Regions from separate parts of the Kitasatospora sp. NPDC086791 genome, predicted to be linked through region 2. Evidence: riboswitches for the same ligand, from Rfam matches in the RefSeq annotation. Region 2 holds a riboswitch; each other region holds the start of a gene.
The links. Region 2 has a riboswitch for cyclic di-AMP ahead of AB0Q99_RS07000 (transglycosylase family protein). Riboswitches for the same ligand answer to the same signal wherever they lie in the genome.
Positions count from the first base shown of each region.

Region 1: linked by a shared signal. The riboswitch ahead of AB0Q99_RS06140 (glycoside hydrolase family 16 protein) and the one ahead of AB0Q99_RS07000 (transglycosylase family protein) in region 2 are both predicted to bind cyclic di-AMP.
Region 3: linked by a shared signal. The riboswitch ahead of AB0Q99_RS33430 (transglycosylase family protein) and the one ahead of AB0Q99_RS07000 (transglycosylase family protein) in region 2 are both predicted to bind cyclic di-AMP.

Region 1 covers NZ_JBFBOC010000002.1:493,779-504,016, forward strand. The annotation lists partial or broken gene AB0Q99_RS06100 (LLM class flavin-dependent oxidoreductase) at 1-131, shown strand, start outside; gene AB0Q99_RS06105 (hypothetical protein) at 280-429, shown strand; gene AB0Q99_RS06110 (TetR/AcrR family transcriptional regulator) at 716-1,282, shown strand; gene AB0Q99_RS06115 (DUF4865 family protein) at 1,434-2,006, shown strand; gene AB0Q99_RS06120 (carboxymuconolactone decarboxylase family protein) at 2,072-2,509, shown strand; gene AB0Q99_RS06125 (phosphotriesterase) at 2,506-3,459, shown strand; gene AB0Q99_RS06130 (alpha/beta hydrolase-fold protein) at 3,998-5,140, shown strand; gene AB0Q99_RS06135 (phenolic acid decarboxylase) at 5,260-5,589, opposite strand; cyclic di-AMP (ydaO/yuaA leader) riboswitch at 5,990-6,119, shown strand; gene AB0Q99_RS06140 (glycoside hydrolase family 16 protein) at 6,121-7,449, shown strand; gene AB0Q99_RS06145 (hypothetical protein) at 7,552-8,205, opposite strand; gene AB0Q99_RS06150 (IclR family transcriptional regulator) at 8,407-9,204, opposite strand; gene aceB (malate synthase A) at 9,330-10,238, shown strand, end outside.
Region 2 covers NZ_JBFBOC010000002.1:696,478-706,715, forward strand. The annotation lists gene AB0Q99_RS06985 (carbohydrate ABC transporter permease) at 1-811, shown strand, start outside; gene AB0Q99_RS06990 (glycoside hydrolase family 13 protein) at 877-2,574, shown strand; gene AB0Q99_RS06995 (LacI family DNA-binding transcriptional regulator) at 2,600-3,619, shown strand; gene AB0Q99_RS07000 (transglycosylase family protein) at 3,959-5,242, opposite strand; cyclic di-AMP (ydaO/yuaA leader) riboswitch at 5,229-5,429, opposite strand; gene AB0Q99_RS07005 (hypothetical protein) at 5,944-6,903, opposite strand; gene AB0Q99_RS07010 (DUF397 domain-containing protein) at 7,463-7,726, shown strand; gene AB0Q99_RS07015 (ATP-binding protein) at 8,220-8,801, opposite strand; gene AB0Q99_RS07020 (helix-turn-helix transcriptional regulator) at 9,220-10,086, shown strand; gene AB0Q99_RS07025 (helix-turn-helix domain-containing protein) at 10,172-10,238, opposite strand, start outside.
Region 3 covers NZ_JBFBOC010000052.1:6,190-16,427, forward strand. The annotation lists partial or broken gene AB0Q99_RS33415 (DUF501 domain-containing protein) at 1-170, opposite strand, end outside; gene AB0Q99_RS33420 (septum formation initiator family protein) at 142-621, opposite strand; gene eno (phosphopyruvate hydratase) at 780-2,069, opposite strand; gene AB0Q99_RS33430 (transglycosylase family protein) at 2,341-3,147, opposite strand; cyclic di-AMP (ydaO/yuaA leader) riboswitch at 3,149-3,316, opposite strand; gene AB0Q99_RS33435 (cytochrome P450) at 3,559-4,875, opposite strand; gene AB0Q99_RS33440 (SDR family NAD(P)-dependent oxidoreductase) at 5,141-5,566, shown strand; gene AB0Q99_RS33445 (MazG family protein) at 5,637-6,659, opposite strand; gene AB0Q99_RS33450 (serine/threonine-protein kinase) at 6,919-8,616, opposite strand; gene AB0Q99_RS33455 (hypothetical protein) at 8,613-9,320, opposite strand; gene AB0Q99_RS33460 (N-6 DNA methylase) at 9,508-10,238, opposite strand, start outside.

The DNA of each region.
Region 1 (10,238 bases), 200 kb from region 2:
CCGCCAACTCCTTCCATCCGCTGCAGAAGTACCGTTCGCTGGTCGAGCACTACCGCGAGCGCCGGGCGCACTGCGGGCGCGCCCCGGAGCAGGCCCGGGTGGGCGGGGGGCTTCGGCGGACTGTACGTCGCCAAGCGCTCGCAGGACGCCGTCGAGGGCTACCGCCCGTACTGGAGCGCGCTGTTCGACTCCGCCGCCGGTCGTCACAACAACTCGCCGTTCGGCTCGCTGGAGGACGCGCTGGAGCGCGGATCGGCGCTGGTCGGCAGTCCGCAGCGAGTGATCGAGAAGATCCACCGCTACCACGAGGCCTTCGGCAACGAGGTGGTCGGCATCGGCGTGGACGCGCTCACCGAGGGGGCGCAGCGCGAGCAACGGGAGCTGTTCGCCGGGGAGATGGCTCCCGTGATCCGGCGCGAACTCGGGTGACGACCGTTCTGGCGCCCGCCCGCGCAGCGCGCCGCGCACCCCCTACACGGCGTGACGCCGGCAACCGTGCGTGACGTGACGTGCGCCACCGATCGCGCCGGAATGCCGTTCGGCGGTACGGGGGATGACGAACGGTCGAGGGGCCGTGGCCGCCGGGGGGCGGCGCACGGCCCTCAATCGTTCGGCGGCCGCCGGGAGTGTCGGGAGTGCCGGGAGCGCCCGGAGGCCGGAGCGGGTCCGGGAGATCGCTGGCCTTCTGTACCTACTGGTATGTACAGTGATCCGCATGAGCACCCAGGACCGCCTCATCGAGAGCACCCAGGCCCTCCTCTGGGAGCGCGGCTACGTCGGCACCAGTCCCAAGGCCATCCAGCAGCGTTCCGGGGTCGGCCAGGGCAGCATGTACCACCACTTCACCGGCAAGCCCGACCTCGCCGCCGCCGCCCTGCGCCGCAGCGCCGAGCAGCTGCGGGGCATCGCCGAGGCCGACCTCGCCGCCCCCGGCACCGCGTACGACCGCATCGCCGCGTACCTGCGCCGTGACCGCGACGTCCTGCGCGGCTGCAGGATCGGCCGGATGGCCCAGGACCCGGACGTGGTCGCCGACCCGCACCTGCGCGCGCCCGTCGAGGAGACCTTCGACTGGCTGCGCGGCCGGATCGCCGAGCTGGTCGCCGAAGGCCGGACCAACGGCGAGTTCGCCCCCGGCCTCGACCCGGCCGACACCGCCGCCGCCGTGGTCGCCGTCGTCCAGGGCGGCTACGTCCTGGCCCGCGCCGCCGACAGCGCGGAGCCCTTCGACCGGGCCGTCCGAGGCGCCCTCGGCCTGCTCGCGGCACACCGAACGGCCTGACGAACAAGGCGTCCGGAGTGTCCGGAACGTCCGGAGCATCCAGAGCGTCCTGGCCGTCCAGGACCTGTAGGACGCCCAGGACGGGCGGACCGGACCCGCAACCCGCCGCAGCCCGACGCCGCCGCCCCACCGACCCCCGAGGAGTCCCGCCGTGCACGCCATGCAGTACGAGATCACCCTCCCCGCCGACTACGACATGGGCATCATCCGCAAGCGCGTCGCCGACAAGGGCCACCTGCTCGACGCCTACCCGGGCCTCGGCCTCAAGGCGTACCTGGTCAGGGAGCGCGGCCACCTGGGTTCGCCGGTCAACCAGTACGCGCCGTTCTACCTCTGGCGCACCGCCGAGGGCATGAACAGCTTCCTCTGGGGCCCGGGCTTCCGGGGCCTGAGCGCCGACTTCGGCCGCCCCGTCGTCCGTCACTGGCTCGGAGCGGGCCTCGCAAGCGGCGGTACGACCGCCCCGACCACCGCCACCCGAGACACCGTACGGCTGCCGGAAACCGCCGATCCGGCCGAGGCCGTCGAGCGGGCGCTCGCCGAACTCCCCGCGCACCCGGCCCTGCACACCGCCGCCGTGGCCGTCGATCCGAGCCGCTGGGAACTGCTGCGCATCGCCCTCTGGCACGGCCCGGCCCCGGAGGAGGCGACCGGCACCCGCTACCAGGTGCTGCACCTCTCCCGCCCCGAACTCGACCGGCTGCCGGCCGGCCGCCACTGGTGAAAGGACCAGCCACTCCGATGACCTCTGCCCCGATGACCTCAACCCCAACGGCCTCAGTCCCGACGATGTCCGCCCCGCTGTCGCCGACCGGCCTCACCCCCGCCCCGCTCGACCGCGAAGCCGGCTACGCCCTGCTCGCCGACCTCGCCGGCCCGGTCGCCGCGAGCACCCTCGGCGGTCTGGACGCCCTCGCCCCGGGCTTCCCGGACTGGATCGTCACCAGCCTCTTCGGTGGCACCTACCAGCGCCCCGGGCTCGCCCCGCGCGACCGTCAGATCGCCAACCTGGCCGCCCTCACCGCCCTTGGCGGCGTGGAACCCCAGCTCGCCGACCACGTGCGCTGCAGCCTGCGGATCGGCATGACGAAGGAGGAGATCACGGAGGTCATCGTCCACCTCGCCCCGTACGTCGGCGTCCCCAAGGCCCTGGCCGGCCTGCGCGTCGCCACCGCCACCTTCGCCGAAGCCGCCGCGGCCACCGGCGTCCCCGAGGCACAGGCATGAGCCGAATCATCCGTACCGTCCTCGGCGACCTCGACCCCGCCGAGCTGGGCGTCACCGACTCCCACGACCACCTCTTCATCCGCAGCCCGCTGCTCCCCGGACAGGAGCTGGACGACCCCGCCGCCGCCGAAGGCGTGCTGCGCGCCTACGCCGCCGCCGGTGGCAGCACCTTGGTCCAGTGGACCCCGTCCGGCATGGGCCGGGGCGCGGATTGGCTCGCCGCCCTCTCCCACGCGACCGGGGTCCACCTGGTGGCCGCCACCGGCACGCACCAGGCGGTGCACTACCCGCCGGGCACCGACGCGGCCCCCGACGACCTTGCCGAACGCTTCGTCACCGAGCTCACCACCGGCCTGCCGGGCACCTCCCAAGGCCCGGGCGCGACCGAAGGCGAAGGCCCGGGCGCCGTCGTGCCCGTCCGGGCCGGGCTGATCAAGGTCGCGGACGACGCGGGCCGCACCACCCCGCACACCCGCCGGACGATGGCCGCAGCCGCCGAAGCCCACCACGCCACCGGCGCCCCGATCGCCGTCCACCTCGAACCCGACGGCGATCCGCACGAGGTCCTGTTCCGGCTCAGCGGCCGGCACGGAGTCCGGCCGGACCGGATCATCCTCGGGCACCTCACCCGCTTCCCCGACCGTTCGGTGTACCGCAGCCTCGCCGCCGAGGGTGTTCACCTCGCACTGGACAGCCCCTCCCGGAGCGGTCACCCGGCCGACCTCCGGGCCTTCGACGTCATCGCCGACCTGGTCGAGGCGGGCCACGCCTCCCGGGTGCTCCTCGGCGCCGACACCACCACCCGTACCGCCCGGCAGGCCGGTGGCCCGGCCCGCCTGCTCACCGACCTCGCCCCACGGCTCGCCCGCGCCTTCGGCCCCGAGCTGCCCGGACTGCTCCTCACCGCCAACCCGGCGGCGGCCTTCGCCGTCGACTGGCGCACCCCGTGAGCCCGGCAGCAGCCCGGGATCGGGCGACGTCGTGCACCGCGTGATGTCGCTCGTCGTGCTCGCCGACTGGCTGGTCGACCCGCCCGCCCGGCGCATCCGCCCGGTCGTGGTGCTCGGCCGGCGGGCCTTCCCGCTGCTGTTACCCGGCCTACGTGCTGCTGCGCGGTCACGCTGTCGACTGGTACCCGTACCCCGTCCTCGACCCGGGCCGGCACGGCGGCTACCGCCGGGTGGCCGGAGCCTGAGTGATGGCCATCATGGCGCCCCGAACCCTCACGCCCGCCGACTGGCCACTCCGGCGCGACCTCAGAGTTCAGAGTTCAAAGTTCACATAACAGATTTCGAAATCTGTTATCTGAACTCTGAACTCTGACAGCTGAAACCTGTCACCTGTTCCCCGTGACCTCCCAGCGATCACCAGCCTTCTCCCAGCTACCGCTAGGGTTGGTCCTCGCGCCCCGGCGGGGGAACCGGGGTGACCTCCTCGGATGTCCCCAGCGGAGGGGACTGGAGTTCGAGGCGTGGGAGCAAGTAGGACATGGGTCTGACGAGCCACAAGGTGCTGGCGCTGACCGTATTGATCGCCGTCGTGGTGATGGGGGGAACGGTCTGGCTGTGGCCCAGGCTGGCGAGGAAGACCTGGCAGGCGGTGCTCGGCCGGATCGGCGCGCTGCTCGCCACCCAGCTCGCGGTGCTCGCGGCGCTCGGCCTGGTGGCGAACAGCTACTTCGCCTTCTACAGCAGTTGGGACGACCTGCTGGGCACCGGTGACGCCGGCCCGGTGGTGATCCACAACAAGGCGGACGCCTCCGGACGCCTCCTGGTGGAGACGATCGGCCACGCCTCGGTCAAGGGCGGCGGCGCGATGGGCCGTGAGCCCAGTCAGTCGGGCGAGATCCGCAAGGTCCGGATCGACGGCGCGGTCAGCCGGCTCTCCACCGAGGGCTACGTCTACCTGCCCCCGCAGTACTTCCAGCCGGAGTACGCGCAGAAGCAGTTCCCCGCCGTGATCGTCAGCACCGGTTTCCCCGGGATCGCCGAGAACCTGATCACCCGGTTCAACTACCCGGGCGCGGCGCTCAAGCTGCTGCAGGAGGGCCGGATGCAGCCGACCGTCATGGTCCTGGTGCGCCCCTCGCCCGCGCTGCCGCAGGACACCGAGTGCGAGGACATCCCGAACGGCCCGCAGTCCGACACGTACTTCACCAAGGACGTGCCCTCGGCGATCCAGGCCAGCTTCCGGGTCTCGTCCGACCCGCAGGCCTGGGCCTTCATGGGCAACTCGACCGGCGGCTACTGCGCGCTCAAGCTGGCCATGCGCCACCCGGACGTCTTCCCGACCGCCGTCGCCCTCTCCGCCTACTACGACGCCGCCGACGACCCGACCACCGGCGACCTGTTCGGCGGCAGCAGGCAGCGTCGGGACGAGGCCAACCTGGTGTGGCGGCTGAAGAACCTGCCGCAGCCGAACGTGTCGGTGCTGCTGGCCGGCACCAAGAGGGGCGACGGCGACTACCGGCGGGAGACCGAGGCCTTCGTGGACGCGGCGCGGAGCCCGATGAAGGTCTCCTACAGCATGCTCGAAAAGGGCGGCCACAACTTCGAGACCTGGAGCGCGCTGCTGCCGTCCTCGCTGGAGTGGCTGTCCCAGCACCTCAGGGTGCCGAACCCGACCGCCTGATCGTCCTGCTGTCCGGCGGAACGCCCACAGACCACAGACCAAAGACCAAAGACCAAAGACCGAAGACCAAAGACCGAACCCCCGGGGCCACAGCCTCGGGGGTTCGGTCGTCACGCGGTTCAGGCCACCCGCTCCAGCGTCCCCGTGTGCAGCTGCCCGACCCGGCCGCCCTCGCCCTCGAAGGTCCAGAAGGCCCGTACCGTCAGCTTGTTGAGGTCCATCACATGGCTGACGGTGATCCCGCTCTGCTCCGTCCAGCTGACGAAGTAGATCTCCGGCGCGACCTCGGCGACGTGCAGTCGCACGTCCTCCCACTGGCCCGCGGACTCGCCGAGGCCCTCCCAGCGCAGCCGCGTGCCGTCGGCCGAGTAGGTGTTGCGGAAGGCCGCGCCGTTGTCGGCCCGGAAGACGTAGGTGCGGCCGGCGAAGGCGGGCGGGGACGCGGTCATGGTGGGGCGGCTCCTCGTTTCGGGTCTTGGTGGTCTTGAGGGTCTTGTGCACTGCGGAAAATGTCGGAGCTCCAATTTATCCGACGGGGCGCACTCGGTCAGATCTTTGCCACGGCAGGGGCAGCCGCCGTGCCACCCGCCGAGGCGTGCGACCGTCACGCGGGCACCCGGCCGGGATCCGGCCGGGCCGGGTGAAGTGATCAACTCGGCCGCTACCCAGCGTCGTTGATCGACACCGCTGTGAGCTGTACGACAACCGGTCCGGCGGAGTTGTCCGTTCACGGACGGCCTGCCTAGCCTGCAACGGTCGTCCGCCGTCGCGGACCCCGCCGCCGGGACGCCGAGTCCCGTCCACCCGCCGGCGGGCCACCGAGCACCACAGCGGACGGGAGCGGGGAAACCGAGGTAGGCGCCCGGTCCGTGCGCTCGCGCGTACGGGGCGAGGCTAGGGGTGAAGCCGTTCCACCGGCGGCCGGGCAACTGCAGCCCGAACCCGACAGCTAACCTCGCAGGCGTCGCAGAGGTCACCCCATGCCCCAGCCTGCTGCCCGGCGCCGCGCGCCGCGTCACGCCCGCCCCTCCCACCGCGGCCGCAACGCCGCCCTCGCCGCCACCGGGGCGCTCGCCATCGGCGGCGCCGGCCTGCTCGGACTGCCGGCCGTCGCCGGCGCCCAGGCCGCCACCGCGCCGACCGCCACCGCGACCACCCCCGCGCCGACCGTCACCCAGGACCGCCTCGGCCCCGCCACCATGGTCGCGGGCAAGGCCGCCACCGCCTCGCTCGGCCTGCACTCCTCGGCCTGCTTCACCGCGAAGACCGTGGGCGTGGGCGTGCGCGACGCGAGCGGCACCAACCTCGACTTCCCCGGCAACGCCTCCGACGTGCAGATCTGCCCGAGCGGGGTGAACTTCACCAGTGGTGCGCGCACCCTGCCCGCCGGGACGTACTCCCAGTTCGGCTTCTGGCAGGACCTCGGCGGGGTCTGGCACAACCTGCCCGCACAGCAGCTGGTGGTCTCGGCCACCGCCCCGACCCAGACCCCGACCCCGACGGCCACGCCCACCCCGGCGCCCACCAAGACCCCGACCCCGGCGCCGACCCCCACGGCGACCCCCGCCCCGACCCCGAGCGCCACGGCGACCCCTACCACTCCCGCGCCGTCCTCCCCGGTCGCCGGCAAGTCGCTGACCTGGTCCGACGAGTTCAACAGCGCGATCTCCTGGGGCCAGCGCTGGGTCGGCGACAAGACCACCTCGTACAAGTACGGGAACCACAACCCGGACGACAACAAGCTGGACTGGCTGAACAAGAACAACGTCAGCGTCGCCAACGGGGTCGCCACCTTCACCGCCACCCCCGGCGGCCCGACCCTGGAGAACGGCAAGCAGTCCTGGAACACCGGCTTCCTGACCACCGAGGGCTCCAGCGAGGGCTTCCAGGTCAAGACCGGCGACTACGCCGAGACCCGGGTCAAGCTGCCCGCCGGCACCGGCGCGTGGCCGGCCCTGTGGACCTGGAAGAACGGCAACGGGGAGGTCGACTCCTTCGAGTACCACCCCGACAACCCGAACCTGCTGGAGCTGACCAACCACGTCAACCCCGGCAACGCGAAGTACTACACCGACGCGAGCGCCGTCGCGAAGGACCAGTGGGTGACCATCGGCACCTACTACGGCGCCGACTCGGTGGACTGGTACGTCAACGGCGTCAAGGTCTTCTCGGACGGCAAGGGCGTCGGCGCCAACTGGTCGGCCTACCTGATCCTCAACCTCTCGGTGTGCGCGGGGCAGTACCACCCCGCGCCGCAGGGGACCGCCCCGATCACCATGGCCGCCGACTACGTCCGCGTCTACCGGTAACCGACGACGCGGAGCACGTCCCACCGGTCGCCGGGAACCGGCAGCCGCTCACCGGCGCCCGGCGCCCGATGGGACGACGCGTTTCAGGAACTCGTTGCTGCTCTATTCGACCGTGATCTCGAACGGCGTCCGGTTGTTTCCCCGGTGCCGGTCGTCCGGGCTCTGCACCGAGACCTCCCCGAGGAGTCGCTCGCCCGAAGGCAGGGTGGGGGAGAGATTCACCCGGACGAGCGCCGTCGCGCTGCGACCCTCTTTCAGGCCGGGCCCGAAGACACAGCGCACCCGGCGGCCGAGCAGGAGCACCTGGCAGTCCGCGGGGAAGTACGGTCCCGTCGCCGTGACCCCCGGCGGCAGGTCGACGGTGACCGTGAACGGCGAGGCGGTGGTGTCCGGGCCCCCGTTGCCGACGAAGCCGTGGACGACCGTGCTGCCGCCGGGCGGCGCCGGGTCCGGGTCGATCCGGACCACCTGCAGATCGGAGTCGGACGGCGCGGCGACCAGGGCGGGCAGGGTGGACACCTCGGGGGCGCCGGACGTGCCCGGCGTGCCCGGCGCGACGACGTCCACCGCCGGGCGGGGCCCCGGCCGATGCAGCGCCCAGGACGGGCCGGTGGCCAGTGCCGCCACCGCGCAGCCCGCCGCCACGGCCGCGACCAGACCGGCCCCGCCGAACCTCCTGCCCCGGTCCTCGCCCCTCACGCCGCCGTGCTGTTCCGTGCCGTCCCTCGCGACGCCCCGTACATCCTGGTGCTTCATCCCGCACACCCTGCTCTCGTGCTCCGGCGACCCGCGCCGTCGCGGGCCGCGTCCGCACCAGGGTTGCCGAGTGGCTGTCGCGACCGGATCCGCCCCGCCCGCCGTTCGCCCGATCGGAGGACGTTCGGCGTCGGCCGGAGCGTGTCCTGCCGGCGAAGGGAGTTGATGTGACGTCAGGCGCCGGGCACCGGACAGCGGTGGTCAGGGGGCGAGCACCTGCCCCAGCCGGGTGGCGATCTGGTGCATCACCGGTACCAGCGAGGCGGCCCCGGCCTGTTCCTCCAGCGCCCGGACGCGGGCCTCCGGCCCGGAGACCGAGAGCGCGGTGGGCGTCGGCGCGCCCGGGACGGCCAGCGCGATGCAGCGGACGCCGATCTCCTGCTCCTGGTCGTCGACCACGTAGCCGCGCTCGCGCGCCTCGGCGAGCTGGCGCATCAGCTCCCGCGGGTCGGTGACGGTGTACTCGGTGTGCGCCGGCAGCGGGTTGGGGCCGAGGACGGCGCGCGCCTCGTCCTCGGGGAGCTGGGCGAGCAGCGCCTTTCCGACGCCGGTGCAGTGCGGCTGCACCCGCCGGCCGACCTCGGTGAACATCCGCATCGAACGACGCGACTGCACCTGCCCGACGTACACCACCTCGCCGCCCTCCAGCACCGCCAGGTTCGCGGTCTCGCCGGTGGCCTCCATGAGTTCGGCCAGGTAGGGGCGGGCCCAGCTGCCGAGCAGCCGGCCGGCGGTCTCGCCGAGGCGGATCAGCCGGGGGCCGAGGGTGTAGCGGCGGGCGGTGTCCTGACGGACGTAGCCCTGCTGGACGAGGGTGCGAACCAGTCGGTGGATGGTCGGCATCGGGAGGCCGGAGCTGGTGGAGAGCTCGCTGAGGGTGGCCACGCCGCCCGAGTCGGCCAGCGCCTCCAGGAGTTGGAAGGCGCGCTCGACGGACTGCACGCCGCCGCTCGCGCGGTCGGCGCCTGTCGTCGATGCTGTGTCGGGGGTCGCGACCACCGGCGTTCCCTTCACTGTCGGGGAGGAGCGGAATCCGGCGACCTCGTCAACAAGTCGTTGAAATTCTGTATCGCGGAAACTAGTCTCCACTGTACAGAATCGACCGTCTTAGGAGTGTCCTGCTCATGGCTGCAGATCAGGGGACCTCCCCCAGCCTCCGGCTGGGGGCGCCCGCAAGTGCCTCCCCCGCCGTTCCGGTCGTCACCGTCGCCGGTCCGCACGTCGACCGGGCGGAGGAGGTGCTCACTCCGGAGGCGGTCGCCTTCGTCGCGGGCCTCCACCGCGCCTTCGAGGACCGTCGGCAGGAGCTGCTGGCCAGGCGGAAGACCCGCCGCGCCGAGATCGCGGCGGCCGGCACGCTGGACTTCCTCCCCGGGACCGCCGACATCCGGGCCGGTGACTGGAAGGTCGCCGAGGCGCCCCGCGCCCTCCAGGACCGCCGGGTCGAGATCACCGGCCCGACCGACCGCAAGATGGTCGTCAACGCCCTCAACTCCGGGGCGAGGATCTGGCTCGCCGACTTCGAGGACGCCACCTCCCCGACCTGGGAGAACGTGATCAGCGGTCAGGTCAACCTGATCGACGCCTACGAGGGCCGGATCGACTTCACCACGGCGGCCGGCAAGGCCTACGCCCTCAAGCCCGCCGCCGAGCTCGCCACCGTCGTGGTCCGCCCGCGTGGCTGGCACCTGGACGAGAACCACCTGCTGGTCGACGGCGTCCCGGTCGCCGGCGCCTTCCTCGACTTCGGCCTGTACTTCTTCCACAACGCCGCCCGGCTGCTCGCCAGGGGCGCCGAGGACCCCAACTCCGGGCCCTACTTCTACCTGCCGAAGACCGAGAGCCACCTCGAAGCCCGGCTCTGGAACGACGTGTTCACCCACGCCCAGGCCGAACTCGGCATCCCGTACGGCACCATCCGCGCCACCGTCCTCATCGAGACCATCACCGCCGCCTTCGAGATGGACGAGATCCTGTACGAGCTGCGCGACCACGCGGCCGGTCTCAACGCCGGGCGCTGGGACTACCTGTTC
Region 2 (10,238 bases):
GGCCCGGGCGCTGTCCCACGGCACCCTGATCGTGGCCAGCCTGATCGCGCTGTTCCCGGTCGGGTGGATCCTCTTCGTCTCGCTCGGCCCGGACAAGACCGACTACCTCCACCCCGGCGGCATCCTCGACAAGCTCACGCTGTCGAACTACCAGCACGTGCTGTCCGACACCGACTTCTTCACCTGGTTCGGCAACGCCCTGCTGGTCTCCGGCATCACCACCGTGTTCGGCGTCATGCTCGCCGCCACCACCGGCTACGCCGTCTCCCGGATGAAGTTCCCCGGGCACAAGCCGCTGATGTGGTCGCTGCTGGTCACCCAGATGTTCCCGATCGCGGTGCTGATCGTGCCGATGTACACGATGCTCTCCGAACTCGGCCTGCTGGACAGCTACACCGGCCTGATCCTGGTGTACTCGACCACCACCGTGCCGTACTGCGCCTGGCTGCTGAAGGGCTACTTCGACACCATCCCGGTGGAGATCGACGAGGCCGGCCGGGTCGACGGGCTCAGCCCGTTCGGCACCTTCTGGCGGCTGGTGCTGCCGCTCGCCCGCCCGGGCCTGGCGGTCGCCGCCTTCTACTCCTTCCTCACCTACTGGGCCGAGGTGCCGTTCGCCTCGACGTTCATGCTCAGCTCCGACAAGTACACGCTGGCCGTCGGCCTGCAGACCTTCGTCAGCGAGCACGACGCGCAGTGGAACCTGATGGCCGCGACCGCGGTGCTGATCGCGATCCCGTCCGCGGCCTTCTTCTACCTGGTGCAGCGCCACCTGGTCACCGGCCTGACCGCCGGTGCCTCCAAGTCGTGACGCCCGACGCCGAAGACCTCGCGCGCCCGGCCCCCCGCTCCTCCGATCCCCGAGGGATACCGTCCATGACCCAGAACCTGGCCGACACCTCCCGGCCCGTCGCCGACACCGCTCACGAGGCGAACGTCCGCGCGCCCAGAGACTGGTGGCGGGACGCGGTCATCTACCAGGTGTACCCGCGCAGCTTCGCCGACTCCAACGGCGACGGCATGGGCGACCTGCCCGGCGTCCGCAGCCGCCTGCCGTACCTGCGGGACCTCGGCGTGGACGCGGTCTGGCTCTCGCCGTTCTACGCCTCGCCGCAGGCGGACGCCGGCTACGACGTCGCCGACTACCGCGCGGTGGACCCGATGTTCGGCACCCTGCTGGACGCCGACGCCCTCATCCGGGACGCCCACGCCCTGGGGCTGCGGATCATCGTCGACCTGGTCCCCAACCACTCCTCGGACCAGCACGAGTGGTTCCAGCGCGCCCTGCGGGAGGGCCCCGGCTCCCCGCTGCGCGACCGCTACCACTTCCTCCCCGGCAAGGGCGAGAATGGCGAACTGCCGCCCAACGACTGGGAGTCCATCTTCGGCGGCCCGGCCTGGACGCGCACCGAGAACCCGGACGGCACCCCCGGCGACTGGTACCTGCACCTGTTCGCCCCCGAGCAGCCCGACTTCAACTGGGAGAACCGGGCGGTCGCCGACGAGTTCCGCTCGATCCTGCGGTTCTGGCTCGACATGGGCGTGGACGGCTTCCGCATCGACGTCGCCCACGGCCTGGTCAAGGCCCCCGGTCTGCCCGACCTCGGCGGCTCCGACCAGCTCAAGCTGCTCGGCAACGACGTCATGCCGTTCTTCGACCAGGACGGCGTGCACGAGATCTACCGCAGCTGGCGCAAGATCCTCGACGAGTACCCGGGCCGGCGGATCGGCGTCGCCGAGGCCTGGACCCCGACCGTCCAGCGCACCGCCAACTACGTCCGCCCGGACGAGCTGCACCAGGCCTTCAACTTCCAGTACCTGGGCACTGATTGGGAGGCCGCCGCGCTGCGCGAGGTGATCGACCTCTCGCTCGACTCGATGCGCCCGGTCGACGCCCCCACCACCTGGGTGCTCTCCAACCACGACGTCACCCGGCACGCCACCCGCTTCGCCAACGAGCCCGGCCTCGGCACCCAGATCCGCACCGCCGGCGACCGCGAACTCGGCCTGCGCCGCGCCCGCGCCGCCACCCTGCTGATGCTCGCGCTGCCCGGCTCCGCGTACATCTACCAGGGCGAGGAGCTCGGCCTGCCCGACGTCACCGACCTGCCCGACGAGGTGCGCCAGGACCCGTCGTTCTTCCGCCAGGCCGGGCAGGACGGCTACCGCGACGGCTGCCGCGTCCCGATCCCGTGGTCCGGCACCGAGGCCCCGTACGGCTTCGGCCCCGTGGCCGGCGGCCCGTCCTGGCTGCCGCAGCCGGCCACCTGGGCCGAGCTGAGCGTCGAGGCGCAGACCGGCGACCCGACCTCCACCCTGGAGCTCTACCGCAGCGCGCTGGCCGTCCGCCGGACGCAGGCCGACCTCGGCGCCGGCACCGGTGTCGAGTGGCTGGACGCCCCCGAGGGGACCCTCGCCTTCCGCCGCGGCTCCTTCGTCTGCACCGTGAACACCACCGGTGAGCCGGTGCGGATCGCGGCCCCCGGTACGCTGCTGCTCGCCTCGACCGACCTCGTGGTGGAGGGCGGAGAGACGGTGCTCGCTCCGGACAGCACCGGCTGGTGGGCGGTCTGACGTGGTTGCAATAGGCTCTGGGACCGTGACTACGGCGCGACTCTCAGACATCGCGGCACAGGCGGGGGTCAGCGAAGCCACCGTCTCCCGCGTGCTCAACGGCAAGACGAACGTCTCCGCCACCACCCGGCAGACCGTGCTGGCGGCGCTCGACGTGCTCGGGTACGAGCGGCCGACCCGGCTGCGCCAGCGCAGCGCCGGGCTGATCGGCCTGATCACGCCGGAGTTGAGCAACCCGATCTTCCCCGCACTGGCGCAGGTGATCGAGCAGGTGCTCAGCCGGCACGGCTACACGCCGGTGCTGTGCACCCAGACGCCCGGCGGATCCACCGAGGACGAACTGGTGGAGATGCTGGTGGACCGGGGCGTGGCGGGCATCGTCTTCGTCTCCGGACTGCACGCCGACACCACGGCCGACCACGACCGCTACGCGCGGCTGGCCGGGCGCGGGGTGCCGTTCGTGCTGATCAACGGCTTCAGCGAGAAGATCGACGCGCCGTTCATCTCGCCGGACGACCGGGCGGCGATGTGGATGGCCGTCCAGCACCTGGCCGAACTCGGGCACGAGCGGATCGGGCTGGCCGTCGGGCAGCGCCGGTACGTGCCCGTGCTGCGCAAGATAGAAGGCTTCACGGCGGCGATGCGGGAGGTGCTCGGGCTCAGCCAGGAGGAGGCCGAGGGACTCGTCCGCCATACGCTGTTCAGCGTGGAGGGCGGCCACGCGGCGGCCGGCGCGCTGCTCGACAAGGGCTGCACGGCGATCGTCTGCGGGAGCGACATGATGGCGCTCGGGGCGATCCGGGCGGTGCGCCAGCGCGGGCTGTCGGTGCCGCAGGACGTGTCGGTGGTCGGCTTCGACGACTCGCCGCTGATCGCCTTCACCGAGCCGCCGTTGACCACGATCCGCCAGCCGGTCGAGGCGATGGCCACGGCGGCGGTGGACGCGCTGCTGGAGGAGGTCGGTGGGAACGCGGTCCAGCGCGGCGAGTTCATGTTCCAGCCGGAGCTGGTGATGCGCGGGTCCACGGGGGCCTGCGCGCGCTGAGCGCCGGGCGCCTGGTTCCGAGCGCAGGGCGCTGAGCGCAGGCGCGGGGCCAACGGAAGGACCCCGGAGGGCAGTTGACCTCCGGGGTCCTTCGGTGTGCGCCGGGCCGGCCCCCGTCACGGGGATACGCCGAAGCCCCCGGGGAGAGCGACCGGACTCTCCCCCCGGGGGTGGCGGGTGGCGGCTGACAGGTAACAGCTGACAGATGTTGAAATCTGTCAGCTGTTACCTGTTCTCTGTCATCTGTTCGCCGCCGTCCGTCAGTCGAACCCGACGGCCGACGGCCGACGGTCGTCAGCTGTCAGCTGTCAGCTGTCAGCCGGCGGCCGTTCGCCGTGCTCAGACCCGGCCGGCGAAGTCCGGGGCCCAGTTGGCGATGGTCTGCTCGCGCACGCCCGCGCTCGGGTTGGCGGCCTCGACGTACGTGCCGCCGCCGACGTAGATCGCGACGTGGTAGACGCCCGAGTCCTGGCCGTTGTTGGACCAGAACAGGAGGTCGCCCGGCTGCAGGCTGTCCAGCGAGACGTGGGTGCTGGCGGCGGCCTGGTCGGCGGCGACGCGCGGGACGGAGATGCCCGCGGCGCGCAGCGCGGCCTGGGTCAGGCCGGAGCAGTCCCAGCCGCCGTTGCCGGTGCCGCCGTAGACGTAGGCCTGGCCGACCTTGGACTCGGCGAAGGAGACCGCGGCGGCCATGCTGCCGGTGACGGCCGGGGCCGGGGTCTGCGCCTGGGCGGCGGGCTTGGCAGCCGGGGTCTGCGCCTGGGCAGCGGGCTTGGCGTTCACGGAACCGCCGTTCGCGGACTGACCGGACTTCTGCGAGCGGTTGAACCAGGTGAAGTCCGAGCCGGTGGAGGCCGACTGCTGGGCCTGGCTGCCGTCGCCGAGGGAGAGGTGCTGGCCCGGGTAGATGGTGTCCGGGCCGGCGGTCAGGGTGCCGCGGTTCAGCTCGTACAGCCGCTGCCAGCCGCCCTGGACGTTGTTCTTGTCGGCGATCGAGGACAGCCAGTCGCCCGCGACGACGGTGTAGTCGCCGCCCTGGGCCCACTGCTGACGCTTCTGGGCCCAGTTGCCGGTGGCGGAGTCGGTGGCGGCCTGCGCGTCGGCCTGGGCGGGCGCGGCGGGCTTCGCGGCCGGGGCAGCGGGCTTGGCGGCGGGGGCGGCGGGGGCGGCCGGAGCAGCCGGGGCGGCCGGCTTGGCGGGGGCCGAGGTGTCGATGGCGGCCGGGGTGCCGCCCTTGGTCAGGCCGGCCTTGACCGAGCACACCGGCCAGGCGCCGGGGCCCTGCGAGGCGAGGACCTTCTCGGCGACGGCGATCTGCTGGTCCTTGGTGGCCAGGTTGGCCTGCGAGGCGTAGGCGGTGCCACCGAAGGCGGCCCAGGTGCTGGAGGTGAACTGCAGGCCGCCGTAGAAGCCGTTGCCGGTGTTGATGGCCCAGTTGCCGCCGCTCTCGCACTGGGCGACCTTGTCCCAGGTGGCGACGGAGGCGGCGGAGGCGGTGCCGGAGACGAGGCAGGGGACGGTGAGGCCGACGCCCGCGACGCCGATGGCGGCGATCACACGGCGGGTGCGGCTGGACAGACGGGAGCCGTTGGTGAGCAGCATGAAGACGCGGTCCTCTCCCACGCCTGCGAGGTGAGCTGTCGGATTCGGGCTGGAGTTGCCCGGCCGCGCGTGAGCGCGGCTTCACCCCTAGCCCTGAACCGCTCCTGAGAACGGTCCGGGGCGACTTACCTGTGGGTCCCCCGCTCCTGCCGTGGTGCGTTTTCGCGCTGCCAGGGCATCCGACGGCAGGACTCGGCGTTGCGGATGAACTGGGTCCGTGTGGTCACGAACGGGGAGCACGTTAAGCAGACTTAAGTTCAAACTGCAAATAGCTGTGACGCACCTCACGGTTTAGTGGGAACTGCCAAAATGCCGTGAATTCATGATCGTAAATGATCGTTTTCCGGCAATCGCGTTGCGGATGTCCACAACTGTCCCCGCCTCAGGAGTGGCATGACGGAGCGTCGAAGCGCACAGTGGTGCGCCGGTCGAACCGGGGGAGCGGCCGCGATTCGCGCGCCGGAGAGTGCGCTCGCCATTTCCTGGCAAATAGTTCCAGAACGGACATTCGACTTGATTGGCGCTTAACTCCGGTAACACCTGTAGCGCTCGTGAGTCCGGTAAGTCGCGTAAGTCGCGTAAGTCGCGAAAGCGCCGCGACTCCCGCAACTCCCGTGCGGCGCGGGAGGGGCAGGGGAAGGGCGGAGGAGGAGCACAGCGAAGGGCCCGGAACGGAAAGCCGTTCCGGGCCCGTGGGCGCGCCGGTGGGCGCGCGGAGTCGCTTACTGTCCGGCAGGTCCTCCGGCGGCCGCGTGGGCGCCCCGGGCGCCCTCCACGGCCCCCTCGGCCTCGGCGGCGGCAGCCGCCTCCGCCTCGGCCCGCGCCAGGTCCTCCGGGGACGGCGTGGGCAGCGCGGCCAGGTAGGTGGAGGCGATCAGCTGGCCGACGGTCGGGTAGGCGCCCAGCGGCGCCGCCGACGGGCAGCCGGTCTCCTCGGCCGCGGTGGCGAGCAGCTCGGAGTCGGCCTCCGGCCCGATCACCAGCGGGGCCAGCGCCGGGCGCTGTGAGCCGGTCTCCCTGAGGTGGTCGACGGCCGCGGCCACCGAGCCGGGCACGTCGAGCGCGGCGGCCACGACCGGGATGGCCAGTCGGGCGGCCAGCAGCACGCCGGTGATGCCGGCCGCGGCGGCGGCGTCCTCGCCGCCGACGGTGGTCAGGACCACGCCGTCCGCGGCGGTCGCGATGGCGAACAGCCGGGCCCGGTCGGCGCGCGCCAGTCCGGCTTCGGACAGCCGCACGTGCACCGCCTCGGCCAGCAGCGGGTGCGGGCCCAGCGTGTCGGTGACGGGCGCCCCGTACTCGGCGGCGAGCGCGTGGAGTTCGGGCAGGAAGTCGTGCGGCCCGGGTACCAGCGGCACCAGGACGGGCATCGGCAGCCCGGCCTCGGCGGCCATGGACAGGAGTTCGGCGACGGTGCGCTCCTCGCCGCCCTCGCCCTCGGCGGACTCACCGGGGAGGTAGCCGACCGTGGCCTGGACGCCGTTCTGCTCACTGCGGACGATCGAGAGCAGTTCCTCGACGACCGAGCGGGACTCGGGCCCGGCGGTCGCGGGTACGGCGAGCACCAGGGCCGGGGCGCCGGAGGGGATCTCGGGGCGCTCGGGACGACGGTGGCGCCCCCGCGCACGGGAGCCTGGAGTGCGGACGGGCAGTGGCGCGCCCGGGATGGCTGCGGTGCTCATGCCGGAGATCGTAGGACATCGGCCCGTCCGGCCTGCAGTCGGCTGCCGTACGGAATTCGCGCAGCGTCGGTGCGGACCCGGTGTGTCCGGCCGCGCCGGTCCGGGAGCTTTGCCTGCAATCCGGACATTCTTCGCCCAACCCCCGCTCGGGCACGGGCCATTGTCTTGACGCGCGCCGTGAGGTGCTGCGTTGCAGTCGTGCTGCGTGAGATGTCTCACAGGCCGGGGGGTGCCTGACGGAGGGTCACGGTGGTGCGACTCCCGGCATTCGAAGATCAACATTCAGCGGGGAGCCGCTCACGGCCGGTTATCGCGCGCTCGGCGATTCAGTCGGCTATGTCCGTTTACGTACCGTCAGGAGAAGGCCCCGTGAAGAGTTCGGGGCTGCGGGCGAAGGGCCTCGTGCACCTGCAATGTCCCGTGCTGATGCACGTGCACTGCAGCTATCATCGCGTCAAGTGAGGCGTTGTGCCGGACCGGTACGGGGCCGGTCCGTTCGTTCGGCGGTGCCGGGGGCGCCGCGCTGGACAACAACTCCGGAGCTCTTCGGGAGACTTCTATGCACGACTCGCAGGACACGCACGGCTCGTACGACACCTACAACGGGATGGCCGCGGTCGATCTCCAGGGGGTGGTCTGGCAGAAGAGCCGGCACAGCAACTCCCAGGGCAACTGCGTCGAGTTCGCGGCCCTGCCGGGCGGCGATGTGGCGATGCGCAACTCGCGCTTCCCGGACGGTCCGGCCCTCATCTACACCCGGGCCGAGATCGCCGCCCTGCTGCTGGGGGCCAAGGACGGGGAGTTCGACCACCTGGCGGTCTGACCGGCCGCCGTGCTTCACCATCGGGGGGCCGTCGTGGGTGCCGACACCACGACGGCCTTTGTCTTTTCCGCTGTCTTCGCTGCCGCCGCCCTCGGGGCCGCCGGGCTCGGGACCGCGGTTTGCGGAACTGCCGCCCTCGGGGCAGCTGCGTTCGGGGCCGCCGCGTTCGGGATCGCCTGCGGGGCCGCCGGCCGGGGTTGACCACCGGCTGGGGCTGGCGGAAGGGTCCGGGGTGTGGTCCTCCCGGGGTTCCCCTCGACCTGTCACGCGGCTCGCCGTCCGACCCGCTGCCGGGTCCACCGTCCGACCTGCCGCTCGACGCGCCACTCGGCCTGCCGTCCGACCTGACGCCGCAGTCGTGTCCGGAGCCGTGGCCGTGGCTGTAGCTGGTGGTGCCGGAGCCGTGGCCGGGCGTGCCGTCCGAGCTGCCACCGGACCGGGCGCCGGGTCCGTCCTCCGACCGCGCACCGGGCGGGCCGCACGCCGCCCGGTGCTAGGCCGAGCGCCGGTGCCGTCCACCGACGTCGACCGGTCCGCCGAGCGGTTCGAGCGCCGAGCGTCCGCCGAGCTCCGGGTGCCCGTCGAACGGCCCGCCCGCCGGCTCCGCCTCGAACATGGCCCAGACCACCTTGCCGCTGCCCAGCGGGTGCCAGCCCCAGGAGCGGCTGAAGGACTCCACCAGGTGCAGTCCGCGGCCCGATTCGGCGACGAAGTCCGCCTCCCGGGCCACCGGGCCGATGCTGCTCGGGTCGCTCACCGCGCAGACCACCTGGGGTGCGCGGTGCACCAGGCTTATTCGGATCGGCAACCGCCCGTCCGGGGCCGGCTGTGTGGGAAAGTCGTACTCGCCCTGGGCACAGCCCGCCGGGTCGGGCCGTGCGCCGATCGCATGCCGGAGCGCGTTGGTCACGAGTTCCGAGGCCACCAGCGCGACGTCGTCGAACAGCTCCGGCAGTCCCCAGCGCTGGAGCGTGGTCCGGGCGAAGTCGCGTGCGGTTCTGACGGCTTCGAAGCGAGGAGCGAGCGTACAGGTGACCACATGGGGGTCAACCGCCAAAGCCGTACCGGTGCTCATGAAGAGCTCCTCCCATAAGGGGGCGGACACGGCTGGACCCGCCGGGGTCATGCCGGTCACCTCCGACTCGCTCGGCCGCACGGCCGCCCCCTCGACCACACGCGCGCGCACTCGAACGCCCGGTGGCGCGGGGGACGCCGTCGGACCGGTGCACGGAGTCGCGCGTGGGGTCGACGCGGAGCCCGCGGGATTGCCAGGGATGTGCAGGTGCACGTGCACCATGGTGGTGTGCGCTCACTGCAGATGCAAGAGTCGATTCACGTGCAGTCGCACTATTGGCATATGCAAACGCCGGATGCACGTGCATCCTGGTGTGCGGAGTGCAGAACTGATAGGAACATCCGTCAGTATCGGCACCGTGAGCGCTCAACTGATGGCAGACTGTGCGCTGTTTGCCCTAGGTGGAGGTTTCGACCGCATGACCACAGTTCAGCCGGGCGGCGGCTCGATGGTCCGCCGGATCCTCCTCGGCTCGCAGCTGCGCCGCCTGCGAGAGGCGCGCGGCATCACCCGCGAGGACGCGGGCTACGCGATCCGGGCCTCCGAGTCCAAGATCAGCCGCATGGAACTCGGCCGCGTCAGCTTCAAGGAGCGGGACGTCGCCGACCTGCTCAGCCTGTACGGCGTCGACGACGGGATCGAGCGGGAAGCCCTGCTCGGCCTGGTCCGCGAGGCCAACAAGTCCGGCTGGTGGCACAGCTTCAACGACGTGCTGCCGGGCTGGTTCCAGACCTACGTCGGACTGGAGGAGGCCGCCCAGCTGATCCGCACCTACGAGGTGCAGTTCATCCCCGGGCTGCTGCAGTCCGAGGAGTACGCACGGGCGGTTTTCGGCCAGAGTCGGCCGGTCATCAGCGAGGAGGAGGTCGAGCGGCGGGTCAGCCTCCGGCTGCGCCGCCAGAAGCTGCTGGCCGAGGGCGGCAGCCCGCGCCTGTGGGCGGTCATCGACGAGGCCGCGCTGCGCCGGCCGGTCGGCGGGCCCAGGGTGATGCGCGGTCAGGTGCAGTACCTGATCGACGTCGCCGAGCAGGCCAACGTGGTGATCCAGGTCATGCCGTTCCGCTTCGGCGCGCACGCGGGCGAGTCCGGGGCGTTCACGATCCTGCGTTTCCCGGAGCAGGACCTCGCGGACGTGGTTTACCTGGAGCAGCTCACCAGCGCGCTCTACCTGGACAAGCGGGACGACGTCGACGCGTACATCCAGGTCATGGAGCGGCTCTGCGTGGACAGCCTCACGCCGGAGCGGACCATAGACCTGCTCGCCTCGATCCTCAAGGAGCGCTGAGCCCCTGCCGTTCGGGCCCGGGGGCTCCCTCTCTCGCGGAGCCCCCGGCGCAGCAGGTCGCCACTGGCAGGCCGCCCACCCGCAGTCAACCGCGGGCCGGCGGCCTTTCGCGTTCCGGCGGGTCGGCCTGCGGCGGCCGGCCGAGGTGCCAG
Region 3 (10,238 bases), on a different contig from region 2:
TCCGGCAGCCGGGGCGCCGTCTCCACGACGTCCGGGTTGCCGCAGGGGCAGCGGTGGGCCACGCCGCGCAGGCCGCGCGGCACCCGGCCGAGCTGGGCGGCGATGGCCGCGACGTCGGCGTCGGAGACGGTGGGGTGGTTCTCAGTGGTCATGGGGGGAGGTGTCTCCAACGGAGGACGGTGGGAGCGGAAGGGGGGTGGCGGGGGCCGGCGCGGCGCGGTCGGCGGCGTCGACCGAGTCCCAGATACCGGCGTACCAGGGCTTGGCGGCGTTCGCCTGACCGGCTGCCGCACCGGTGGCGGGGGCACCCGCGGAGGAGGAGGGCCTGGCGGAGGCCTGGCCGGCCGGATCCACCGCGATGTACGGGGTCTCCCCCGGCACCGCGTAGTGCAGCCGGGCGCGCGCCTGCGCCTTGACGTACTCCGGGTCCTGCCAGCGGGCCTTGTCCCGGCGCAGCTGCTCGACCTGCTGGCGCGCGTGGTCGGCCTTCGCCCGCTGGGCGGAGATCTCGGCGCGCTGGGAGATGAACTGCCGCGTGGGGTACGCGAGGATCGCCACCAGTGAGCAGAGCACCAGGACGAGGACGGTCGCCCGGCTCGTGAACCGAGGCCGGGCCGCCAAGCCCGGGATCCTCCAGCCAGCCATCTCCCGTATCCCCTCCTGGTCGCGACGGTGCCCCGCCGTCCACCCTACGGGGTGAACGGCGGGGCACCGGTCAGGCTGGCGCGACCTCGCGGTCCCGGCCCTCGTGCTCGCCGGGCTCGACGAGCACGCCGTGCTTACTGGTCCGCGGAGCGGAAGCGCGGGAAGGCGCCGCGGCCGGCGTACTCGGCGGCGTCGTCGAGGATCTCCTCGATGCGCAGCAGCTGGTTGTACTTGGCGACGCGCTCGGAGCGGGCCGGGGCGCCGGTCTTGATCTGGCCGCAGTTGGTGGCGACGGCCAGGTCGGCGATGGTGACGTCCTCGGTCTCGCCGGAGCGGTGCGACATCATGCAGCGGTAGCCGTTGCGCTGGGCCAGCTCGACGGCGTCCAGGGTCTCGGTCAGCGAACCGATCTGGTTCACCTTCACCAGCAGCGCGTTGGCGGTGCCGGTCTCGATGCCCTTGGCCAGGCGGGCCGGGTTGGTGACGAACAGGTCGTCGCCGACCAGCTGGACCTTGTCGCCCAGCTTGACGGTCATGGCCTTCCAGCCGTCCCAGTCCGACTCGTCCAGCGGGTCCTCGATGGAGACCAGCGGGTAGGCGGCGACCAGCTCGGCGTAGTACTCGATGAGCTCGGCGGCCGACAGGGCCTTGCCCTCGAACTGGTAGGCGCCGTCGTTGTAGAACTCGGAGGCGGCGACGTCCAGGGCCAGCGCGATGTCACGGCCGGGCACGTAGCCGGCCTTCTGGATGGCCTCGGTGATCAGGTCCAGGGCCTCGCGGTTGCTGTCCAGGTTCGGCGCGAAGCCGCCCTCGTCGCCGAGGCCGGTGGACAGGCCGCGCTCCTTCAGCACGCCCTTGAGGGTGTGGTAGACCTCGACGCCCCAGCGGACGGCCTCGGAGAAGGACTCCGCGCCGATCGGGGCGATCATGAACTCCTGGATGTCGACGTTGGAGTCCGCGTGCGAGCCGCCGTTGAGGATGTTCATCATCGGGACCGGCAGGACGTGCGCGTTCGGGCCGCCCAGGTAGCGGAACAGCGGCAGGTCGCTGGCCTCGGAGGCGGCGTGCGCGACGGCCAGCGAGACGCCCAGGATGGCGTTGGCGCCGAGCGAGGACTTGTCCGGGGTGGCGTCCAGGTCCAGCATGGCCTGGTCGATCAGGCGCTGCTCGGTGGCGTCGTAGCCGACCAGCTCCGGGCCGATCTGCTCGATGACGGCCAGGACGGCCTTCTCGACGCCCTTGCCGAAGTAGCGGTTCTTGTCACCGTCGCGCAGCTCCAGCGCCTCGAAGGCACCGGTGGAGGCACCCGACGGGACAGCGGCACGACCCGTGCTGCCGTCGTCGAGGCCGACCTCGACCTCGACCGTGGGGTTGCCGCGCGAGTCGAGGATCTCACGGGCTACGACGACATCGATGGACGGCACGAGGCATCTCCTTGCGGAAGCAGGGTCCGGGCGGCGGTGGTGCTGCCGGCTGAACGATTGCGGAGTCGTTACGGACCAGAGCCTAACCGCCCGGGCTCCCGGGGCCACGTCGGCCTCGGTCCCGTCTCAGCGTGTGGCCCCACTACCCACCGGTAGTTCACCTGCTTGTCCCAGCTTGTCCCACCGGGGCGGGCGAATGCGGACGAAGGGGGCCGGCGGCGCCGACCCCCTCTCCGCACCCCGGACACCGCCGGGGCCGGTGCGGACGGGCTCAGCCGAGGTGCAGGACCTGGCCGGGCATGATCAGGTCCGGGTCGCCGCCGACCGTGCCGCGGTTGCCGTCGTAGAGCGCGTGCCAGCCGCCGGACACGCCCTGGGCGGTGGCGATGGACGACAGGGTGTCACCGGAGCGGACGGTGTAGTCGTGGCCGGTCTGCGTGGTCGGGGCCGCCGGCTGGTCGGCGCGCGGGGCCGCGTGCTTGGGGACGTACTGCTGCGCCGCCTGGTCGACGGGCTTCTCGGCCTGCGCGGGCGCGGCGTGCTTGGGGGCCTGCTTCTGGGCGGGCTTCTCGGCAGGCTTCTGCACCGGGTTCTGGACCGGCTTCTCCGCCGGCTTCTGGGCCTGGCGCTTGGGCGTCTGCTGCTGCGGGGCGGACTGCGGCTTGGCGTCCGAGGAGGTGTCGACGGCGGCCGGGGCGCCGCCCTTGCTCAGCCCCGCCTTCTTGGAGCACACGGGCCAGGCGCCCGGGCCCTGCGAGGCGAGCACCTTCTCGGCGATCGCGATCTGCTGGCCCTTGCTGGCCTGGTTGGCCTGCGGCGCGAACGCGGTGCCGCCGTACGCCTTCCACGTGCTGGAGGTGAACTGCAGGCCGCCGTAGAAGCCGTTGCCGGTGTTGATGCTCCAGTTGCCGCCGCTCTCGCACTGGGCGACGGAGTCCCAGGTGGAGGCGGGGGCGGCGGAGGCACCGGTGGCGGTGAGGAGCGGCATCGCGAGTCCGACGCCGGCCACACCGGCGACGGCGATGGCCTTCTCGGCCTGGGTGCGACGACGGTGACGGCCAGATCCAACGAACAGCATGAAGGTCCCTCTCCACACGCCTGCGAGGTGAGCTGTCGGGTTCGGACCGGGAGGTGGCCCGGCCGCCGTGCGCGGAAACGATTCCGCTCGGGCGGCTTCACCCCAAGCCGTGGGGACGGCAACAAACCTGGTTCCCCCGCCCCTGCCCAGGGTCTGGTCGGTTTCCCGTGCGCGGCGGGCAGGATTCGGCGTTCCGCGCACGAGGTCCGCAGCTGCGAACTCCAGGGAGACTAGACAGATCCTCAGACCAATCACAAGCTCATATCACCGATATCACACAGAAATTACGGCGCGTGCCCGATCGCCTACCAACCGAGTCGCTATGTCCGGGTTGATGGTTGTTCACACCCCGCCCGACGACGATCGGGCGACGCTCCGTCAGTGCGCCGTCCGGCGTTTCGTCACCTTGTGTCAGTGTGTCGGAGGCGCATAAGGGGAGTGCGGAGGCGTGTGCGGGGAGCGGCTCTCCGGACTGAATTCGACCGGAAGTTCGCGCAGACCACGCATGATCAGGCCACCGCGCCAGCGCAGATTCTCCGGGCTTTCCGCGAGCCGCAGATCCGGCAGCCGGGAAAGCAGCGTGGCCAGCGCGGCACGCCCCTCCAGGCGGGCCAGCGGGGCACCGATGCAGTAGTGGATGCCGTGCCCGAACCCCAGGTGGGGATTGTCCTTCCGGGCCAGGTCCAGGGTGTTCTCGTCCGCGAACCGGGCCGGATCGCGGTCCGCGGCGGCCAGCACCACCAGCACCGGATCGCCGACCGGGATGTCCACCCCGCCGATGGTCAGCGGCCGCGTCGCGAACCGCCAGGTCGCCATCTCCACCGGCCCGTCGTAGCGCAGGAGTTCCTCGATCCCCGTCTCCAGCAGCGCGCTCTCCCCGCGCGCCACCGACTCCTGCAGCAGCCGGCGCTGCTCCGGGTCGCGCAGCAGCGCGTACGTCCCGTTGCCGATGAGGTTCACGGTCGTCTCGAAGCCCGCGAAGAGGAGGATGAAAGCCATCGCCGCGGCCTCGTTCTCGGTCAGGTGCTCACCGTGGTCGCTCGCCCGGATCAGACCCGAGATCAGGTCGTCCCCGAGGTCCGCCCGCTTGCGGTGGATCAGCTCCAGCAGGTACGCCCGCATCCGCTTCACCGCCCGCCCCACACCACCGCGTTGACCGCCCCCGTGCCGGATCATCATCCCGGCCCAGTCGCGGAAGTCGTCCTGGTCCTCGGCCGGCACGCCCAGCAGGTCACAGATCGCGTAGATGGGGAGCGGGAAGGCGAACTCGTGGATCAGGTCCGCCGAACCGCGCTGCGCGAAACCGTCGATCAGCCGGTCGGTGAGCTGCTGCACCCGCGGCTCGAACTCGGCCACCCGGCGCGGGGTGAACGCCTTCGACACCAGTCGGCGCAGCCGGGTGTGGTCCGGCGGGTCGATGTTCAGCAGGTGCGTCATCAGGTCCGCCTGCCGCTCCCCCGGAATGCCCACCCGGCCGGTGCGGTGCGCCTGCTCGCTGTGGTGCGCCGGGTTCTTCGACAGCCGGCCGTCCGCGAGCGCCTGCCGGGCGTCCGCGTACCTGGTCACCAGCCAGGCCTCCACGCCGCTCGGCAGCGTGGTGCGGTGCACCGGGGCGTGCTCGCGCAGCCAGGCGTAGGCGGGGTACGGGTCGGCGGCGAACTCCCAGGTGAACAGCTGCGGAGCGGTGGGGTCGGGCTGGGCCCCGGCGGGGTCGGGTTGAGCTGGCATGGGTCGACCGTATCCGGTGGGCGCGCGCCCCCTTCGTCAACGGTGCGCGGCTCCTCCGTCGACGGCGTGCGACGGGCGCGCCAACGCTCCGTGGACGACCCGTGGACGGTCCGTGGACAGCTCTTGGACAGCTCTTGGCCGCACGGCGGGCGTGAGTCTGGTCACCTGAGGGGTAATCCCTGTTGCGGAGGGTCAGGACGTGCCTACGATCCTCCGCAGTACGCGTGGGCGCCGGTGCGGTGTCGTCCACAGGGAGGAGCAGACCATGCGGGTCAGCGGGTCAGTCGTCGTCATCGCGGTCCTCGACGGCGGGTCGGGCACCGACCTCGCCCGCCGGTTCGCCGCGGCCGGCGCCGCCGGAATGCTGATCGCCGACCAGCACGTCGGCATCGCCGAGGACCTCGCCGCCGAGCTCGACCGGACGGGATGCCCCGTGGTCGGCGTGTCCGGCGACATCCGCCGCCCCAGCGACGTCGCCGCCCTCGTCGACACCGCGGAGAAGCACCTCGGGCCGATCGACCTCTTCGCCGTCGCGGGCCCGGACGGCGAGCGGATCATCTCCCTCGCCGACCTGCCCGACCACCTCGACCTGGAGCGGCTCGCCGAACTCGTCGTCCTCGTCGGCGAGGCCATCGGTGAGCTCGTCCCGCCGCAGCGGTGCCCGGCCGACAGCACCGCCAAGGCGGCCTGAGCGCCCGGGCCTTCGGGCCCTGGCTCCGGCTTGGGGTCCTACTCCGGCTTGAGGCTCTGGGTTTGAAGCTCTACTCCGGCTTGAGCCCCTCGGCCGCGCGCACCGCGTCCCGGTAACCGCGCGCGGCCGAGCGCAGCGCCGCGTCCACGTCCACCCCGGCGTCGTAGGCCCGCTGCACCACCGCGAGCAGCAGCCTGCCCGCCGACTCCGCCGTCAGCTCGGCCGGCAGCTCGTAGGGCTCGTCCGGCACGCCCGTGAAGCCCGCCCGACGCACCCGGGACACCAGCTTCGCCGCGTACGCCAGCGCGGGCAGCCCGGCCGGCACACCGTCCAGCACCGACTCGCGGTCCGACTTCTCCGCCGCCTTCAGCTGCTCCCAGTTCGCCTCCACCTCGGCGGCGCCCTCGGCCTCGACGTCCCCGAACACATGCGGATGCCGGTACATCAGCTTCTCCACGATGTCACCGGCCACGTCGTCGACGGTGAACGGCTCCGTCGGGTGCTCCTCGGCGATCCGGGAGTGGAAGAACACCTGGAGCAGCACGTCGCCCAGCTCCTCGCGCAGCGTCTCCCGGTCCCCCTCCTCGATCGCCTCGACCAGCTCGTAGGCCTCCTCGACCAGGTACTTCACCAGGCTCTCGTGGGTCTGCTCGGCGTCCCACGGGCATCCGCCCGGCGAGCGGAGCCGGTCCATCACCGTCACCAGGTCCAGCAGCCGCGACCCCGGCAGGTCGTACGAGCCCGGCAGCACCTCGATCTCCGGCACCTCGCCCGCCCGCTCCACCGCCAGCCGCGCCAGCGCGTCGGTCAGCCCCGGATCCCCGTCCGGGCCGCCCAGCCACACCGTCGCCCCGGCCCCGGCGGGCTGCTCGGTCAGCAGCCGGGCCAGCGCGGGCGCCGACCCGGCCGACACCACCTCCACCACGACCCCGGCCTGCCGCACCGCGGCCACCTGCGGATGCCCCTCGTCCCCCACCAGCACCCGCCCCGCCGCCCGCAGCGCCTCCCACGCCGGCCACGCCAGCAAGCCGGGAGCCACCCGGTGGGTGGTGGTCAGCAGAATCAACTTGGCGCCCGGAACATTCGTCGTCACACCCCGAACCTACCCGCCCACCACCCCCCACCACGGCCGTCACCCCACCCACCCCGACAGCCACCACTCCCGATCGCCCCCGGCCGACCGTTCAGCCATCCCCCACGGCCCAGAAGAGGCCGGAGCACCAGCGGCGAGCACGGAAGCCCCACCGCCCCGCGCACAGGAAGTCGGACGACCGCCGACCTCTCACTCCCCGCTCCGTGGGCGATCTGCAGGGGAGTGGGCGGAGGGGCGGGGACGGGTCGGAGGCCTCGGGTCAGCGGGGTGGTGGGGGCCAGGGGGTGGGGTGGAGGGTGGAGAGGGATTGGCGGAGGCGGCGGACGGTGGGGTGGTGGGGGCCGTCGCGGCGTTCGCGTTCGAGGAGGACGGGGAGCAGCCACTGCCAGGCGGTCTGGGGGTCGCCGGCGGCGGCGAGGTGGAGGCCGATGCGCTCGCGGAGGTCGTAGGTGCGCTCGGGGTCGGTGTCGAGGCCGGATTCGAGGCGGGCGGTGTGGGCGGTGAGGAGGGCCTGGTACTCGGCGAGGGCGTCGGCGCCGTGGCCGAGGTGGTCGAGGCAGAGGGCGGCGCGGTAGCGGTGGTCGAGGCCCTGGGGGCCGTGCGGGCCGCCGTCGGCGGTGGCGGCGAGGCGGCGGTACTCGGGGAGGGCCTGCTGGGGGTGGCCCTCGTGCAGGAGGGTGCGGGCGTAGATGGTGCGGATGGTGCGCACCAGGGGTGCGGCGTCGCCGAGTTCGGCCTCGGCGCGGGGCAGCAGGTGGGCGGCGAGACCGAGGACCTCGGCGTGGCGGCCGGCGTCCACGAGGTCGGAGAGGCGGGCGCACTGGGCGCCCAGGTCGGGGAGCGACGGCGGCGGGGTGGCGGGAGCCGGTGGAACGGCCGGCGCCGCCGGGACGGGCGTCCGCAGGAAGGGGCGCGGCTCCGAGCGGACGGGCGGCGCGGCGACGGGAACAGCGGCAACGGCGGCGGGCTGCGGCTGGTGCGGGAACCGGTACGGCCGGGCCGGGTCTGGCAGCGGCGTGTAGCGGGGTTGCGGGGCGCCGTCGGCCGGGGGCAGCAGCGGGAGCAGCCGCCCGTACACGGTCTGGGCGTCGGCGGGGCGGTCGGCGGGCTGCTTGGCGAGGAGGTCGAGAACGAGCCGTTCCAGCGGCGGCGGCACCTCGGGGCGCAACTCGCGCAGCGGGACGGGCGGTTCGTCGACGTGCCGGCGCAGGACGCCGAGCGCGGTGGGCGCCCGGAACGGCGCCTCGCCGGCGAGCATCTCGTGCAGCAGGCAGCCGAGCGCGTAGAGGTCGCTGCGCGGGTCGGTGGTGGCGGCGAGGGCCTGTTCGGGGGCCATGTAGGAGGGGCTGCCGACGGGGACGCCGGTGAGGGTGAGGCGGGTGGTCTCGGTGTCGAGGGCGGTGGCGATGCCGAGATCGAGCAGGACGGTGCGGCCGTCCTCGCGGACCATGACGTTGCTGGGCTTGAGGTCGCGGTGGACCACCGGGATGGCGTGGACGGCGGCCAGCGCGCCGCAGAGCTGAGCGGCGACGGCGACCGCGCGTTCGATGGGGAAGGGCGCGTCCTCGGCGATGAGGTCGGCCAGGCTGACGCCCGGGACGCGCTGCATGACGAGATAGAGCTCGCCGCCGCCCTCGCCCCCACCGTCGCCCCCACCGTCGCCCCCGCCCGCGTCCTCGCCCGCGTCGAAGACGGTGACCAGGCCGGGGTGGTCGAGCGCGGCCGTGACCCGGCACTCCCGCAGGAAGCGGCGGCTCAACTCGTCGCTGTGGCGCTTCCGTTCACCGGCGGCGCCGGCACCGGGACCGCCGGGGAGCAGGTGCTCGGGGCGGAGCAGCTTGACCGCGACCTGGCGGTGCAGGCGTTCGTCCTGGGCCGCCCAGACCTGGCCCATGCCACCGTGGCCGATCTTCTCGGTGAGCCGGTAGCGGCCGGCGATCAGGCGGGTGGGGGTCACGGCCGGTCCTCGCGGGCCTGCCGGCGCAGCAACTCGCCGAGCTCGCGCAGGTCGTGGGCGGTCCCGGGGGCCGGGGTGGCGGGCGCGGAGGGAACCGGGGGTGCGATCGGCGCGGGAACGGCGGTCGGCGCGGGAACGCCGTACTCGGGCGTGGTCGCGGTCGGCGCGTACGGCGAGGAGTTCGGCGCAGCGGGCGGCGCCGCGTACGGCGGAACGGGTGCCGCCGGGTAGGGCCCCGGGTAGGGCGCCGGGTACGGCGGTGCCACCTTCGGTGCGGGTCGACCGGCCTCCCAGACCGCGCGGCGGTCCATCAGCAGGAAGTGCGCCGTCGGCGTCAGCCACAGCAGCACCAGGGCGATCCGGCCGGTGAGGTCGGCGGTCGGGTCCTTGAGGGAGCCCGCGACCCCGGCGGAGACGAACACGGTCAACAGCAGCGCGCAGAACACCACCGCGCCGGCGATGTCGTACGCCCGCCTGCGCCGGACCGCCAGCAGCAGCGAGGGGACCACCCCGAGCAGGCCGACCGTCAGCAGCGGGGCCGCCGCGCACGCCACCCGCGCGGGCGTCCCGAGCCGGCCGGGTATCGGGGCCGGCGCCGCCCCCGGCCCTGGCGCCGCACCCAGTACCGTCCCCGGCACCGGGCCCGGCCCGTACGGCGTGCCGCCGGGCGGCGGTCCGAACTGCCCGGGGTACTGCCCTGACATGCGCGCTCCTGAGCTGGTGAGGACCGGCACCGGTGGCGGTGCGAACGGTTCAGCCCACCGTACCGCCCGGTCCGGCCGCCCCGGAGGCCTTCCGTCCGCCCGGTGCCGCATCGGTACCGCCCCGCGACCGCACCGCCGCTGAGCCGCCGTCAGCCCTCGCCGCGCAGGCTGCCGAGCCCGCGCCGGCTCAGTCGACCGGCGGCGCCAGGGTGCCCGTCGCCAGCGCGTCCGTCGCGCCCTGGACGAGGGTGCGGCCGAGGGCGGCGGCCTGGCCGAGCGCGGTGTCGAAGGCGGCGAGGCGGGCGAAGGCGGTGCCGAGCCGCCGCTGGGCGGGGAGCGGGAGCCGGGGCAGTTCGACCCGGCGGATGTCGAGTCGGGCGGTGGTGGTGGCGTGGCTGGCGGCGCGCCGGGTGCCGGCGGTGGAACGGAAGTGGCCGGCCAGGAACTCGGGGTCGAGGGCGGTCGGATCGGGTCGCAGCAGGTGGAGTTGGCGGCCGAGGGCGACGCCGACCAGCGGGCCCTCGGCGGGGACGACGCGGGCGGTGCCGCCGCCGAGGGCGGGCACGAGGACGTCGCCGGGCCGGGTGCGGACGTCCCCGGCGGGGCCGGTTCCGGTGGCGAGGACGGCGCTGGGCGCGGCGCCGGTGGCCAGGTCCTGGTCCGTGACGACGAGGACGCCCTCCGCGCCCGCACCGCCTGCACCACCCGCACCGGAACCCGCCGGGCGGGTGGCGGCGCCGGCCCCGGAGGAGTACACCTCCAGTGCGCCGCCACGGACCAGCTCGCCGACGGTGACCACTCCGACGGGCGCGGCGCCGACCCCCGTACCGCCCTCCGCACCGGCTCCCACACCGCCCCCGGTGCCGGGCTGCGGCAGCAACGTGGCGGGGTCGGCCAGCCCGGCCAGGAGTTCGGCCA